Regions from separate parts of the Sphingopyxis granuli genome, predicted to be linked through region 3. Evidence: predicted binding sites of a transcription regulator. Region 3 holds the regulator's gene; each other region holds the start of a gene.
What was found. The regulator LexA, encoded in region 3, represses DNA repair genes until DNA is damaged. The targets are predictions, from matches to a motif close to GTTCCNCNCTTGTTCT.

Region 1: SGRAN_RS14435 (S24 family peptidase) is a predicted target of LexA. The motif match lies at 3,008-3,023, and genes of this name have one in related genera.
Region 2: radA (DNA repair protein RadA) is a predicted target of LexA. The motif match lies at 2,749-2,764, and genes of this name have one in related genera.

Annotation. Positions count from the first base shown of each region.
Region 1 is NZ_CP012199.1:3,115,689-3,120,513, forward strand. Features, by position in the region: gene SGRAN_RS14415 (DUF6079 family protein) at 1-1,315, opposite strand, end outside; gene brxF (BREX-3 system P-loop-containing protein BrxF) at 1,343-1,801, opposite strand; gene SGRAN_RS14425 (WYL domain-containing protein) at 1,794-2,690, opposite strand; gene SGRAN_RS14435 (S24 family peptidase) at 3,100-3,744, shown strand; gene SGRAN_RS23035 (thermonuclease family protein) at 3,756-4,181, shown strand; gene SGRAN_RS23040 (DUF5818 domain-containing protein) at 4,082-4,480, shown strand; gene SGRAN_RS14440 (DUF6961 family protein) at 4,480-4,677, shown strand; gene SGRAN_RS14445 (hypothetical protein) at 4,711-4,825, opposite strand, start outside.
Region 2 is NZ_CP012199.1:3,985,721-3,990,545, reverse strand. Features, by position in the region: gene SGRAN_RS18310 (acetyl-CoA acetyltransferase) at 1-745, opposite strand, end outside; gene SGRAN_RS18305 (enoyl-CoA hydratase-related protein) at 747-1,550, opposite strand; gene fsa (fructose-6-phosphate aldolase) at 1,919-2,569, opposite strand; gene radA (DNA repair protein RadA) at 2,780-4,141, shown strand; gene SGRAN_RS18290 (CvpA family protein) at 4,284-4,825, shown strand, end outside.
Region 3 is NZ_CP012199.1:2,110,636-2,115,460, forward strand. Features, by position in the region: gene gltX (glutamate--tRNA ligase) at 1-477, opposite strand, end outside; gene SGRAN_RS09775 (ComEC/Rec2 family competence protein) at 546-2,705, shown strand; gene lexA (transcriptional repressor LexA) at 2,659-3,333, opposite strand; gene trpC (indole-3-glycerol phosphate synthase TrpC) at 3,433-4,218, opposite strand; gene trpD (anthranilate phosphoribosyltransferase) at 4,250-4,825, opposite strand, start outside.

The sequences.
Region 1 (4,825 bases), 1.0 Mb from region 3:
GCAAGTCGGCTTCCGGCTCCCCACCCATGTCCTCAATGCCTGGTTGGAAGAGACACAGGGTGTCGCGAAGCTCTTCGGCAGTGGGGCCCACCGGAACGTAGATGTCGCCGCCGGTAGTCAGGCGATGCACCGACAAGCCATCGATGATGCGCAGTGCCATGGGCTTGTATGCAGGACGCGTGAAAGCTTTCGTCACCCGCTCCGAGAGGACTTCAGATACCTTCAGCACCGGGCCAATGTTGGGGTCCGCGCGAAGGACGGAGTTCGACGTGACGGTGTCCCAGAATTTGTCGTAGCCGATCAGGCCTGGCCGATCGCTCGGAACTTCATCCTTCAGGATCGCCTGGATTTGATCGCGCAAGGTCACGAGAGCGCCACGCTTTTCGGTGAATACCAGCCGCTCGAAGGTACCGATGTAATCGGGATGCACAGGAAAGAGCCTGACATACTCGTCCATGCGCTCGTTCATTGAGCCATAGAACTTTGCAAACGGCGTGAGGTACGTCCGGATCTTGTCCTGCTGATCGGCGGTCTTCTTGAGGAGACGTTCGGCGACTACGAAGCTCACGTCCTGGCGTGCGAGAAGCACTTGGGTGAAGCGATCCTTCACGCGGCGCAAGCTGTCGGCAACATGCTGGAATCGACTGCTGTCGAAGATGGCTTCCTGAACACCGGCCACGAAGCGAAAACGCAGATGCTTTGCGACTTCACCAATCTCGCGAAGGAACGAGAGATCGAGAACCAGATCGTGATCCTTGCGAGACCGCAGATATTCGAGGAATTCGTCGACAACGAGCAGCACGCCCTGGTTCGGATGAACTTCCGCGAACGCGGCCATCATCTCTTCAAAGGCCGCCTTGTTGTTGATCACCTGGTCCGCAGGAGGGAAGGAAAAGCTGACGCCGTTCTTCTCGAGGAAAAGTTCCAGCTGCTGAGTGATGATGTCGCGCAAGGACATCTGGCTCGAGATTTCGATCCTGTGGACCTTGAACTTGCCGGCGATCGTTGCCGCGGCTTCAGCCACTTTGGGATGACGGATCAAGGGAACGTAGGCGGCATCCTCGGCGACGAGCGACAACACGGACATGAGGTGCGATTTACCCGTACCGTAGTTACCGACGACCAGAAGTCCCTTGTGATCAACGGCTTCGTCGAACGACAGCTGCGGGACGATCTGCGTTGCGATGCGCTCGGCCATATCGTCGGAAATCACGTAGGTCGAAACGAGCTTCTTCGCTTCGTCCGGACGGTTCGCGTCCAGAAGCTGAATGACCGATTCAATCGGTTCAAACTGAATGAGATCGCCATACTGCATGGACATCTCCAAAATTCCTCTCAAAGCTCAGTTCAACTCAAGTACGATTGCGCCATCTACGGCGACATCGCAGTGCTCGGGATGACCCACTTTTGCGTAAAGCAGGCGGCCATCCTTGAAATTTCCCGGCCATGCCACGACGACTGTCATAGCGTGGGCCAAGCGTTTGATCGTATCGAAGGGATTTATCTTCAATTCTGCATCAAACATGACTTCGATATTGTCGAGTACGACTACCCCGCGATCGCGGTGATGCGAGAGCATGTCCCTCAATACGCCCAACACCTCGAAGCTTCTTTGCGAAGAAGGGATTGGAAGAAGCAGGTTCGAGAGTTCGCTACCGACATTTATGATCTGCAGATCGTGGGTTTTAGCGAATTCGGCGAGCAGAGCCGTTTTGCCTCCTCCGGAATTCGCGACGACTAGAACCAGCTTGCTGTTGAGCTGCGTCGCATCGGCAACCAATTGCTGAAGGCGCTCAAGCATCCTGCGCTCCGCGTGTATGAGAGGAGCTCTCAGCTCCCATTGCAGAGTTTATCGCGTCTGCATTCAGCAGAACGATCTGCTGATCCTGAGGCCGCCGAGCCGACGGGTCCGTGTCGAGCCCAAGCCGTTTGAGTGCGTAGTACAGGAGCGCGCGCTTGACCGGGATGGTCGCCCTCCCCCCTTCCATCGCATAATCGAGTTCGATCGCCTTTCGTTGGCCGACGCTCAGTTCAGGATGGGGCGCAATGACGAGGTCAATGTCACTGAGCCAGTCACGATCGCGCGAATCTGTCCCCTCGCTAGCCTTGCTCGCGCGGGTTTCTCCGATGCGGGACAGGACGAAGTCCTTGAACTCCCCGCTACGGACGCAGTGGGCCCGGGCGTGCCATCTGAACCCGTCAAAGACCAAGGCATGCGGCGCGATCCAGCGCCAGGACGGATCCGGCGAGGACATCGATTGATAAAGGACCTCGAGTACTTCCTTGCGCTTGATCGCGGTCACGACCGCTCGGAGAATGGGGGCAGACACACCGCGGGCAGGTGTTGGCGCGCAAGCAAACCCCGGAACGCTGCCGATCCAGGCATCGTCAGGAGTAATGATCCCGTCGGCTATCGATCTGATCTGAGTGAGATACCGCTCGGCGTCAGGCTTATGGAAGATTGGCTTGAAGGAAGAGCTTCGCACATAGGTCCGTGCGCTTTTGTCGTAGACCATGTTGGTCCCGGCCAGACCCAGATATCTGTTGAGATCGGCTGACGCCTGATTGATCGAAACCCCGAAAGTCTCGACGATATCGCTTCGGTTTACGTGCCCTTCCCAGAACAACCGGAATTCAATGAATTCCAGCCTGCTCTCGACCCCGCGTCGTAAACCTGATTCGCCGTCCATGCCTCGAAGCCCCCACAAAAGCTGGACCGACCAGTTTCTGTATGGGCACACCTACTGGACGGATGTAATTAAAGCAATGCGAATCTAATCCGCCAACACGTCAACACGATCCGAGATCGTAGACGCAACTCGCTCTGTAGACGCGAGAAAATTAAGAACGCGTTGCGTCGTCTTGCGCCTTGGTCGACGCCCTTCGCGCAGATCCTGCACGAAACGGGGGTCCCCGACGGCCTGCCTACCAAACATGCTGGCCTTCGTACCGCTACGCGCCAAATAGCCCTCGATCTGGTCCAGGAGCTCCATCGCCTTCGACTCGCTTTCCGCTTGTGTTCTTGTTATGTTCTTATTAGGAAGGCTTCCTAGAGTCTAGGATCGAATTTCCTAGACGGATGCGATAGGACCCGCAGCGATGGAAGATGCACGCAAAGCCCTGGACGATCTGATCCAGCAACGAGGCTGTAATTACTCCTCGATTTCTCGCCTTCTCGGACGCAACGCGGCCTACATCCAGCAATACATCCGCCGCGGCAGTCCCCGGCAGTTGGACGAGCAGGACCGGTCCGTGCTGGCCCGCTTCTTCGGAGTAAACGAGAAGATCCTCGGTGCGCCCGAACGGCGATCCGGCCCGGTCGTCGAACTGGTCCATGTCCCGGTTCTCGATGTCGAAGCCTCGGCAGGGCACGGCGCTTTGGCAGAGATGGAATCCAAATGCGCCCAGTTCGGGTTCGACGAGAAGTGGCTGCGCCGTCTGACCGCAAGCAAAGCGACGAGCCTTTCGATCATCGCCGTGCACGGGGATTCGATGGAGCCGACGTTGCATGACGGCGATGAAGTCATGGTTGACCTGAATGATGGACAGTCGCGGCTTCGCGACGGGATCTATGTGCTGCGCATGGATGATATGCTCAGCGTCAAGCGGGTGGCAATCGAACCGCAAGGCAAGCGGGTCTCCGTGCTCAGTGACAATTCGGCCTATCCCAGCTGGCGTGGCCTGGAGAAGCGGACGATCAATATCGTCGGCCGCGTGCTTTGGTTCGGCCGCGCGCTTCGCTAGATAGCTCGCCAATGCTTGCCTTTCTCGCTGCCTCGATCGTCGCTGCCGGCCAGACCTTTACCTGCACGCCCACGCATGTGTGGGATGGCGACGGGCCCATATGGTGCGCCGAAGGCCCCCATGTCCGCATTTCAGGAATCGCCGCACGCGAAATGGACGGGACATGCCGAACCAATCAGCCCTGCCCCGACGCGTCGGCGATCGAAGCGCGCGACGCGCTGGTCGATCTTCTTGGCGGCCCTCGCGGGACCATCTCGACAGGGCATGTCGCGGTTCGTGGACCGAGATTGACGTGCCGGTCGGAAGGATCGGCAGGCGGCAACCGGACGGCTGCCTGGTGCCGATTGCCGAACGGAGCCGATCTCTCCTGCGCGATGATCCAGACACGCACAGTGCTGCGTTGGGATCGCTATTGGAAAGGGCCTGCATGCCGCTAGGCCCGGAACTCTGTCTGACAGGCCGTCTTGCCGAAGGCCCCTTCGGACTTGAACTGCATTCGGGCGGCGGGGTGTGGGAGCTCGACACCGGGCGTGGAGCACGCCGGTTGCTCGGATGCGAAGTAGAAGTCTGCGGACGCCGCGCCGGGTTCAACGAGTTCATCTGCGATCAGATCTGGCCAGCAGGACAACCACGCCCTCCTCGCTCCAAATTCAATATTGAACTTCTCCTGGCGTGCAGTGTCGTGGGCTACGGTTTGATCGCGTTCTTCCTCGGCCTTGTTGGACGTCTCGGCTGATGCTGAGCGATTGGGAACTCTGGGCCTGTGCCAACCAAGTCCTGAATACCCATGGTGAGAATGCACCCCTTCATGTCGCCGAGCAGATCGGCGCGCTCGCACTGGCACAGGACGAGGCGGGCATCGCCACTTGGAAAGCCATCGCCAAACGCGTGGCAGAGCTGATGGGGAAGGATCGCCCGACGCGCCTGCAATAAGCCAGTATTACCTCAACCACATCTCAATGCTGGTCAGCCCATCGGCGAGAGATCGCCCGGAAAGAGAGTGGGCTGAGAGCTCCTGCCGGCATTCCCCTCTCCTTCGAACTCCAAACCCTGCATGCGTTCGACCAGGTGGCGCGCTAGA
Region 2 (4,825 bases), 1.9 Mb from region 3:
GGAAGCCCGCGCCCTGGTTCACCGACGAATTGGCGACCATCAGCTTCGAATAGGGAAAGGCGATCGGGCGGTTGCGTTCGTTCACATCGAGGATGTCGGCGGGCGAGGCGGGCTTTCTTATCCATGCGCCGGGGTTTTCCGCCGCGACCTCCGAAAAGCGCGACCAGATTTCGGCGCTTTCGAACTGCGCGTCCTCGAGGCTTTCGCCCCACGCCGCGCGCGTCGCATTTTCGTAGAGCGGATAGATGTCGACCGGCGCCGACAGGCCGTGCCTCTGGGCGTAGTTGGGCTCGCGCCGCGTCGCCACCTTGCGCACGGCATTATAGCTCTTGTCCTCGCCGCTCGCCGCCTTGGCGGCGCGACCCGCGGCGGTGCGCAGCGCCTCGCCACCGACGACGGCCGCCAGCTTGACCTCGCCCGCGCCGATGCGGTTCGCGGCCTCGTTGAGCAGGCGGATCGGCGTGTCGCCATGCGGTGCCGCCGACTGGTAGTTGATCGCGGGCGCCGCCCCGATCGCCGCCGCGAGCGGTTCGCATAGCTTGCCGAGATGATGGAAGCTGATCTGGTCGACGATCGCGAGACTGTCGATGTCGGCGAGCGGAACGCCGGCGTCCTGCGCCGCGACCTTTAACGCCTCGACCATCAGGCCGAGCGAGTCGAGCCCCCGGTCGGGATCGTCGGGGCGGTCGCCCACCTGCCCGACGCCGATGATGACGGGAATGCGTTCGGGATCGGTCATGCTCATGTCAGCGTGCCTTCCACACCGGCTTGCGTTTCTCCGCGAAGGCGCGCGGGCCTTCGCGCGCGTCCTCGCTCGCCATCAGCGCCTTGCGTTCGCGGCTGTTGTCGGCCCAATGCGCATCGTCGCCGGCGATCTGTCCGTCCTGCATCCGGAGCGCGACGCGCTTCGACGCCTGCACCGACAAGGGGGCGTTGCCCGCGATCTTCTCGGCGAGCGCGATCGCGGTCGGCATCAGCTCGGCGAGCGGCACGACGCGGTTGGCGAAACCATAGCGCAGCGCGGTCTCGGCATCGAAGGGATCGCCGGTCAGCAGATGTTCCATCGCCAGCTTCGGCGGCAGCTGCTTGACGATGCGGAAGGCGCCGCCCGCCGCCGCGAACAGCCCGACCTTGACCTCGGGCAGGCCGAACTGCGCATTTTCGGCGGCGACGATCAGGTCGCACATCAGCGCAAGCTCGCAGCCGCCACCGAAGGCGAAGCCGTTGACCGCGCCGATGACCGGTTTCGAGATCGGGTGCGCGGCAAAGCCGCCGAAGCCCCATGCCTGCTGCGCCTTGTCTTCGGGCGCCAGCGCGCCGCCGCGCGACAGGGCGACGAGATCGGCGCCCGCGCAGAATGCCTTGTCGCCCGCGCCGGTGATGATGACGACGCGGATTTCGGGGTCGCTTTCCGCTTCGTCGAGCGCGGTGCCGATGCCGACGTGGACCGCCGCGTTGACGGCGTTGCGCGCCTCGGGCCGGTTGATCGTGACGATCAATATATGACCGTTGCGTGTCGTCAGGACGGCGGGGGCGGCGGTGTCGGTCATGCGAATCTCTCCCTTTCGGGCGAGTATCGGCGCGAGTTGACGTTTACGTCAACTGCTAACCGCCGCCGCCGCGAAGGCGGGGCCGCGCGCCACTTCCTTCTCGTCACCCTGAACTTGTTTGGCATATGTGCCCTTCAGACACGTAAGGCGTGTTCCCCGGCGAAAGCCGGGGTCCAGATGGCGCTGCTCCGCGTGGACCCCGGCTTTCGCCGGGGAACAGCTACCTGTCCGAAAGGGATAATTGCCAACTTGTTTCAGGGCCCATGGCCGGCCCTCTCCCGTAGCGCGGCGTTCGCCGGAGATTCGGGCCATGGATGCTGAAACAAGTTCAGCATGACGAATTGAGGACGGGCGTCGTCCGTGTCGCGTCAGATCGACTGCCCGGTCTTCGCCCAGTCGGCGAGGAAGCCTTCGATGCCCTTTTCGGTCAGGACATGCTTGAACAGTCCCTTGATGACCGACGGCGGCGCGGTCATCACGTCGGCGCCGATCTTCGCGGCTTCGAGCACGTGGATGCCGTGGCGCACGCTGGCGACGAGGATTTCGGTGTCGAAGGCGTAATTGTCGTAGATCAGGCGGATATCCGCGATCAGCTGCATGCCGTCGAAGCCGTTGTCGTCGTGACGCCCGACGAAGGGCGAGACGAAGGTCGCCCCCGCCTTTGCCGCGAGCAGCGCCTGCGTCGCCGAGAAGCAGAGCGTGACGTTGACCATCGTCCCGTCGCCAATCAGCGCCTTGCAGGTCTTGAGCCCGTCGATGGTCAGCGGCACCTTGATGCAGACATTGTCGGCGATCTTGCGGAGGATTTCGGCCTCCTTCATCATCGTTTCATGGTCGAGCGCGACCACCTCGGCCGACACGGGGCCGTCGACGAGGGCGCAGATTTCCTTGGTCACCTCCTTGAAGTCGCGGCCCGACTTGGCGATCAGCGACGGGTTGGTCGTGACGCCGTCGAGCAGGCCGGTCGCGGCGAGTTCCTGAATGGCGTCGATTTCGGCGGTGTCGGCGAAGAATTTCATGGCGCTGGTGATCCTGCTGGATGGTGATTCGGGATTGCGACCGCCCTAGAGCAACGCGTGCGAAATATGAACCGTCCCTCCAATCTCGTTCGTGCTGAGCTTGTCGAAGCACCGCATTTTCTTCGATTTCAAGAAGGACGGCCCTTCGACAAGCTCAGGGCGAACGGATTAGGGGTGGCGTTCGACCTTTGTTCCTATTAAGCGCCAGCCATGGCCAAAGCGAAACGCCAATATGTCTGCCAGAATTGCGGCGCCGTCAGCTATCGCTGGCAGGGCCAGTGCGCCGATTGCGGCGAGTGGAACACGCTGGTCGAGGAAGCGGCCGAAACGGTCTTTTCCGCGAAGCACGACCTGTCGAAGGGCGGCCGCACGCTCGCGCTCGAAACGCTCGACGAACAGAGTGCGATGCCCGAGCGGATGCTGTGCGGCATCGCCGAGTTCGACCGCGCGCTCGGCGGCGGCTTCGTCGCCGGGTCGGCGACGCTGATCGGCGGCGATCCGGGGATCGGCAAATCGACCTTGCTGCTTCAGGCCGCGGGCCGGATCGCCAGGGCGGGCAAGTCGGTCGTCTATATCAGCGGCGAGGAAGCGGCGGCGCAGGTGCGGCTGCGCGCGCAGCGGCTGGGGCTCGGCGACGCGCCGGTGGCACTGGCGAGCGCGACTTCGGTGCGCGACATCCTCGCGACGCTGGAGGGGCGCGGCGCCGATTTCGTCGTCATCGATTCGATCCAGACGATGCACAGCGACCTGATCGACAGCGCGCCGGGCACCGTCAGCCAGGTGCGCGCGAGCGCGCAGGAACTGATCCGCTATGCCAAGGACAGCGGCGCGGCGATCGTGCTCGTCGGCCATGTGACGAAGGACGGAACGATCGCGGGACCGCGCGTGCTCGAACATATGGTCGACACCGTGCTGGCGTTCGAGGGCGAGCGCAGCCACCAGTATCGCATCCTGCGCGCGGTCAAGAACCGCTTCGGCGGCACCGACGAGATCGGGGTGTTCGCGATGGGCGAGGAGGGGCTGGGCGAGGTCGCCAACCCGTCGAGCCTGTTCCTGACCGACCGCAGCCGCGACGTGCCGGGGTCGGTGGTGTTCCCCGCGCTGGAGGGCACGCGGCCGGTGCTGGTCGAGGTGCAGGCGCTGACCGTCCGCCTTGCGAGCGGCGCGACGCCGCGCCGCGCCGTCGTCGGCTGGGACAGCGGGCGGCTCGCGATGGTGCTCGCGGTGCTCGAGGCGCGCTGCGGGCTCCAGATGGGGAGCGCCGAAGTCTATCTGAACATCGCGGGCGGCTATCGCCTCACCGATCCGGCGGCCGACCTCGCGGTGGCGGCGGCGCTGATCTCTGCGTTCAGCGAGCGGCCGGTGCCCGCCGATGCGATCGTCTTCGGCGAACTGTCGCTGTCGGGCGAGGTGCGTCCGGTCGCGCACGACGCGCTGCGCCTGCGCGAGGCGGCGAAGCTCGGCTTTTCAAGCGGCTGGGGGCCAAAGGGGATGAAGGGTGTGAAGGGGATCGGCGTCACCGGCTTCGGCCGGCTCGGCGAACTCGTTGACCTGATGCTCGGGCGTGCCTAGATCGACGGACATCAAGCTATTCCGTTCGCCCTGAGCTTGTCGAGGGGCTGTTCTTTCTGCCGGGAAGGAGAAAAAGGACGGTGCTTCGACAAGCTCAGCACGAACGGTTGTATTTCATGCGTGATTTTTGGATTGCGGTCCGATGGCGAATCTGACGGCCCTCGACATCATCGTGCTGACGCTCGTCGGCGGCGGGGCGGTGCTCGGCTTTTCGCGCGGGCTGGTGCAGGAGGTGACGTCGCTCCTCGCCTGGGTGCTCGCTTTCCTGGCGGTGCGCTTCTTCCATGCGACGCTAACCGGCCTGCTGGGCGCTTATATCAGCGCCCCCGGCGGCGCGGCGATGCTGTCCTTCGTGCTGTTGTTCGGCGGTGTGTTCGCGGTGACGAAATGGGGATCGCGCGCGATGGGGCAGCGCAGCCGCGCCTCGCTGGTCGGCGGTTTCGACCGCGGGCTCGGCGCGGGGTTCGGCGCGGTGAAGGGGCTTTTGCTCGCGACATTGCTCTTCATGGCGGCGACATTGCTATACGATGTCGGTTACGGCAACGCGGCACGTCCGGGCTGGATGACCGAAAGCCGCACCTATCCCGCGCTGAGCGCGACGAGCGCGGCGCTGAGCAAGGTCATTGCCGACCGCCGCGCCGACGCGCGCGCGGCGGCGGTGCCCGACGCGGCGGAACAGGATGC
Region 3 (4,825 bases):
CTGCGGCGCGCGCAGGCGGATGACGTGCGGCGCGGCGGGATCGCCGTCGTCGCGGTCGCGCCACGGGCTGCGGACGCGGAACGGGACGCGCTTCTCCTGCGCCTCGGCGCGCATCGCGGCCAGCTCGTCCTGCGTCAGATAGCAGCGATAGGCCGCGCCCTTCGCGAGCAGTTCCTGCGCGACCTCGGCATGGCGGCCGGCGCGCGCGAACTGGAAGACGGCGTCGCCGTCCCAGTCGAGGTCGAGCCAGCGCATCCCGTCGAGGATCGCGTCGATCGCGGCCTCGGTCGAACGCGCGCGGTCGGTGTCCTCGATGCGGAGCAGGAACTTGCCGCCATGGTGCCGCGCGAACAGCCAGTTGAACAGCGCGGTGCGCGCGCCGCCGATATGGAGGAAGCCGGTCGGGGAGGGCGCGAAGCGCGTCACCACGTCGGTGCCGGTCGCTTCGGCGGGATCGGTCTTGTTTTCGGTTGCCACTCTGGCCTCTTTCACTCACCTTGCGGCCCCGGGCGGGGACCGGGGACGATGTCGGGGCAGCCCCTAGCATGGCGACAAGGAGGCTTCAAACGCCCATTGGGGAAAGCGCGGCCGCCGCGTTGCGGCGCGCCTTCGCGTGGCTGGAGGACCGGCTCGACCGCGAGCGCGAGCGGTTGGGGCTGTGGCTGCCGGTCGCGCTATCGGCGGGGATCGGCCTGTGGTTCGCGGCGCCGGCGCGGGCGCACTGGATCGGGGCGCTGTTCCTTCTTGGCGGCGGCGTCTGCGGCGGCTTGCTGATCGGCTGGCAGCGGCGGACCGGGCGCAGTCTTGCGATCGCCTGCGGTGCGATGGCTGTGGGACTGCTGCTGATCTGGGCGCGTGCCGAGTGGGTCGCGGCGCCGGTGCTCGCCTATCCGGCGACGACCGAATTTTCGGCGGTGGTCGAAAGCGTCGAGCCGCTGCCGGCGCGCGGCACGGTGCGGATGATCGTGCGGCCGCACGGGCGCGCCGACCTGCCGCCGCGCATCCGATTGACGCTGAGCGGCGAGCGCGCGGCGGGAATCGCACCCGGCGAGTCGATCGGCCTGCGCGCGCGGCTGATGCCGCCGCCGGCGGCCAACCTGCCCGGCGGCTACGACTTTGCCCAGCGCGCCTGGTTCGACGGCATCGGTGCGGTCGGGACGGTGCTGGGAGAGGTCGCGCGCGCGCGCGGAGCGGACGAGCGACGCCAGCCGCTGCGCGCGCGGCTCAGCGCACATATCCACACCGCGGTGCCGGGATCGCCCGGCGGTGTCGCCGCGGCGCTCGTCACCGGCGACCGCGGCGCGATCGCCGAGGCGGATAACGAGGCAATGCGCCGCAGCGGGCTCGCGCACCTGCTTTCGATCAGCGGCCTGCATGTGACCGCGGTGATCGGTTTCGTGATGCTGCTCGCGATGCGGCTGCTCGGGCTGAGCCGGCGCCTTGCGCTGGCGGGCCATGTGTTGCCGCTGGCGGCCGCCGCGGCGGCGCTGGCCGGGGCGGGCTATACCTGGCTGGCCGGAGCGGAAGTGCCTACACTGCGGTCGCTGATCGCGGCGCTGCTCGTGCTCGCCGCCTTCCTGATGGGGCGCGAGGCAATCACGCTGCGCCTCGTCGCGGCGGGTGCGCTGCTCGTGCTGCTGTGGCGCCCCGAAGCACTCGCCGGACCCAGCTTCCAGCTCAGCTTCGCGGCGGTGACGGCGATCATCGCATTGCACGAAAGCCGCTGGATGCGCGCGTTCCTGGCGCAGCGCGACGAAGGCACGGCGCTTCGTCTGCTGCGCGCCGCGGCGGGGTTGCTGCTGACGGGGCTGGTCGTCGAGGTCGCGCTGGCGCCGATCGCACTGTTCCATTTCCACAAGGCGGGGCTTTATGGCGCGCTCGCCAATATCGTCGCGATCCCGCTGACGACCTTCGTCATCATGCCGATGGAGGCGCTGGCGCTGCTGTTCGACGGCGTCGGGCTCGGCGCGCCCTTCTGGTGGGTCGCCGAACAGGCGCTGCGGCTGCTGATCGCGCTCGCCCACCGGGTCGCTTCGGCGCCGGGAGCCGTCGCGACGCTGCCCAGCTTTCCGCCGGGCGGCTTCGCACTCGCGCTATTCGGCGGCCTGTGGCTGCTGCTGTGGCAGACGCGCTGGCGGCTCGCCGGGGTGGTGCCGCTGCTGGCGGGGGCCGCCATCCTGCTCGCGCAGCCGCGCCCCGACCTGTTGATCTCCGGCGACGGACGCCACATCGCCGCGGCGGTTCCCGGCGGCGGCTATGCGCTGCTACGCGCGCGGGCGGGGGATTATATCCGCGATTCTATGGCCGAGGCGGCAGGGATCGACGCCCCGTTCGCCGCGCTCGCCGATCTCGACCATGTCGAATGCAACGACGATTTCTGCCGCTGGCAGCAGGGGCAGGGTGCGATAAGGCGCATCATCCTCGCCGCGCGCGGCCGCGACCGCATCGATGGACGCACCATGGCCGCCGCCTGCGCCGCGGCCGACGTGGTGATCAGCGACCGCTGGCTGCCACGCGAATGCATCGGGCGCTGGCTGACGATCGACCGCAACAGTCTGGAAGCGAGCGGCGGTCTTGCGCTCTATCTGGGCGAGCGGCCGCATGTCGCCACCGCGCTGCGCGCCGGCGACGCGCATCCATGGCGACGACCGCAACAGGTCAGTGGTAACGACGAAGCAATCCCGACAGGCGGCCCTGCACGATGACGCGCTCGGCCTCGTAGCGCTGCGGTTCATAGGCGCTGTTCGCGGGATCGAGCCGGATCATCGGCCCTTCGCGGCGGAAATATTTGAGCGTCGCATCCTGTCCGTCGACGAGTGCGACGACGATGTCGCCCTCGCGCGCGGTGTTCGCCTTCTGGATCAGCGCATAGTCGCCGTCGAGAATCCCCGCTTCGACCATCGAATCGCCCGACACTTCGAGCGCATAATGCTCGCCCGCACCGAGCAGCGCGGCGGGAACCGAAAGCTGGTTGTGATCCTCGAACGCCTCGATCGGCACGCCGGCGGCGATGCGGCCGTGCAGCGGAACCTCGATGATGTCGTTGGCGGCGATCGGCTTCAACGCCGGCGCCGGCTTGCGCAGCGGCACGACGGTGTCGCGCGCCGGTGCCTTCGCCGCCTCGGGCAGCTTGAGCACTTCCAGCGCGCGGGCGCGATTGGGCAGGCGGCGCAGGAAGCCTCGCTCCTCGAGCGCGCTGATCAGCCGGTGGATGCCCGATTTCGACTTGAGTCCGAGCGCATCCTTCATCTCCTCGAACGAGGGCGAAATTCCGCTCGCGTCGAGGCGCTGCTGGATGAAGTGGAGCAGTTCGTGCTGCTTCGCGGTCAACATCTCTCGGTCTCCATGCTGTCAATGGACATATAGAGAACGATAGTGGAACAGAGCGGAACTTGTCAAGCGATGACAGAACGGCCTGAGCCTAGGACGTCCTCAGCCCTCCAGTAACGTTCGGGTCGCCGCAGTCACGTCCGCCTGCCGCATCAGGCTTTCGCCGACCAGAAAGGCGTGGACGCCGCTCCAGGCGAGGCGCTGGCAGTCGGCATGGGCGGCGATGCCGCTTTCGCCGACGAGCAACGTGCCCGGCGGAACGCGCTGCGCGAGCCGTTCGGTGACGGCAAGGTCGGTCTCGAAGGTACGAAGATCACGGTTGTTGACGCCGATCAGGCGCGATCGGAGGTGGGTGAGCGCGCGGTCGAGTTCGGCCTCGTCATGTACCTCGACCAGCACGTCCATGCCGCGTTCGAGGGCGGCCGCCTCGATCTCGCGCATCGGCCCGTCGTCGAGGGCGGCGACGATGATCAGGATCGCGTCGGCGCCGATCGAGCGCGCTTCGGCGACCTGCCATGGGTCGATCATGAAATCCTTGCGCAGCACCGGCAGGGCGCAGGCGGTGCGCGCGGCGATCAGAAATTCCTCATGCCCCTGGAACCACGGTGCGTCGGTGAGCACCGACAGGCACGCCGCGCCGCCGGCTTCATAGGCGCGCGCGTGATCCGCCGGATTGAAATCCTCGCGGATCAGGCCCTTGGAAGGCGAAGCTTTCTTGATTTCGGCGATCAGGCCGAAGCCGCCCGCGGCGATCTTCTTTTCCAGCGCCGCCGCGAAACCGCGCACCGCGCCCGCGTCGATCGCATCGAGCTGCGTCACCGACCGGCTCTTGCGGCGTTCGGCGACCTCTTCGGCCTTGGTGGCGAGGATTTCGGTCAATTTGTTCATATGGAATGCTTTTCCGGGCACTGGGCGTCGTTCATCGGTAAGCGATCCAGCAATCGAGCAGCGCGTTGGCAAGACCCTTGTCGATCGCCTCGGCGGCTTCCTCGACCCCGTCGACGAGACGGTCGACCGCGCCCGCGACGACAAGCGCCTCGGCGGCGTTGTAGAGCACCGCGTCGCGATAGGGGCCGTGCTCGCCCTGCAGCAGGTCGCGCAAGGCCCTGGCATTATAGCTGGCGTCGCCACCGCGGATCGCGGCGATCGGATGCGAGGGCAGGCCGGCGTCGGCCGCGGTGCTACGCTGCATCTGCACGCCGTCGGGCGTCACCACCGCCACCTCGTTGCCGCCCGCGAGCGACAGCTCGTCGAGGCCCTCGTCGCCCGAAATGACGCGCGAATGGTCGGTGCCGAGACGGTGCAGCGCTTCGGCATAGACCGGAACATAGGCGGGGCGCGCGATGCCGATGAGCTGGCGCGTCACGCGCGCCGGATTGGCGAGCGGCCCCATCAGGTTGAAGATGGTGCGGCGCGCCAGCGCCTGGCGGATCGGCTGGATGCGCTTCATCGCCGGATGATGGTTGGCGGCGAAGAGAAAGCAGATGCCGAGGTC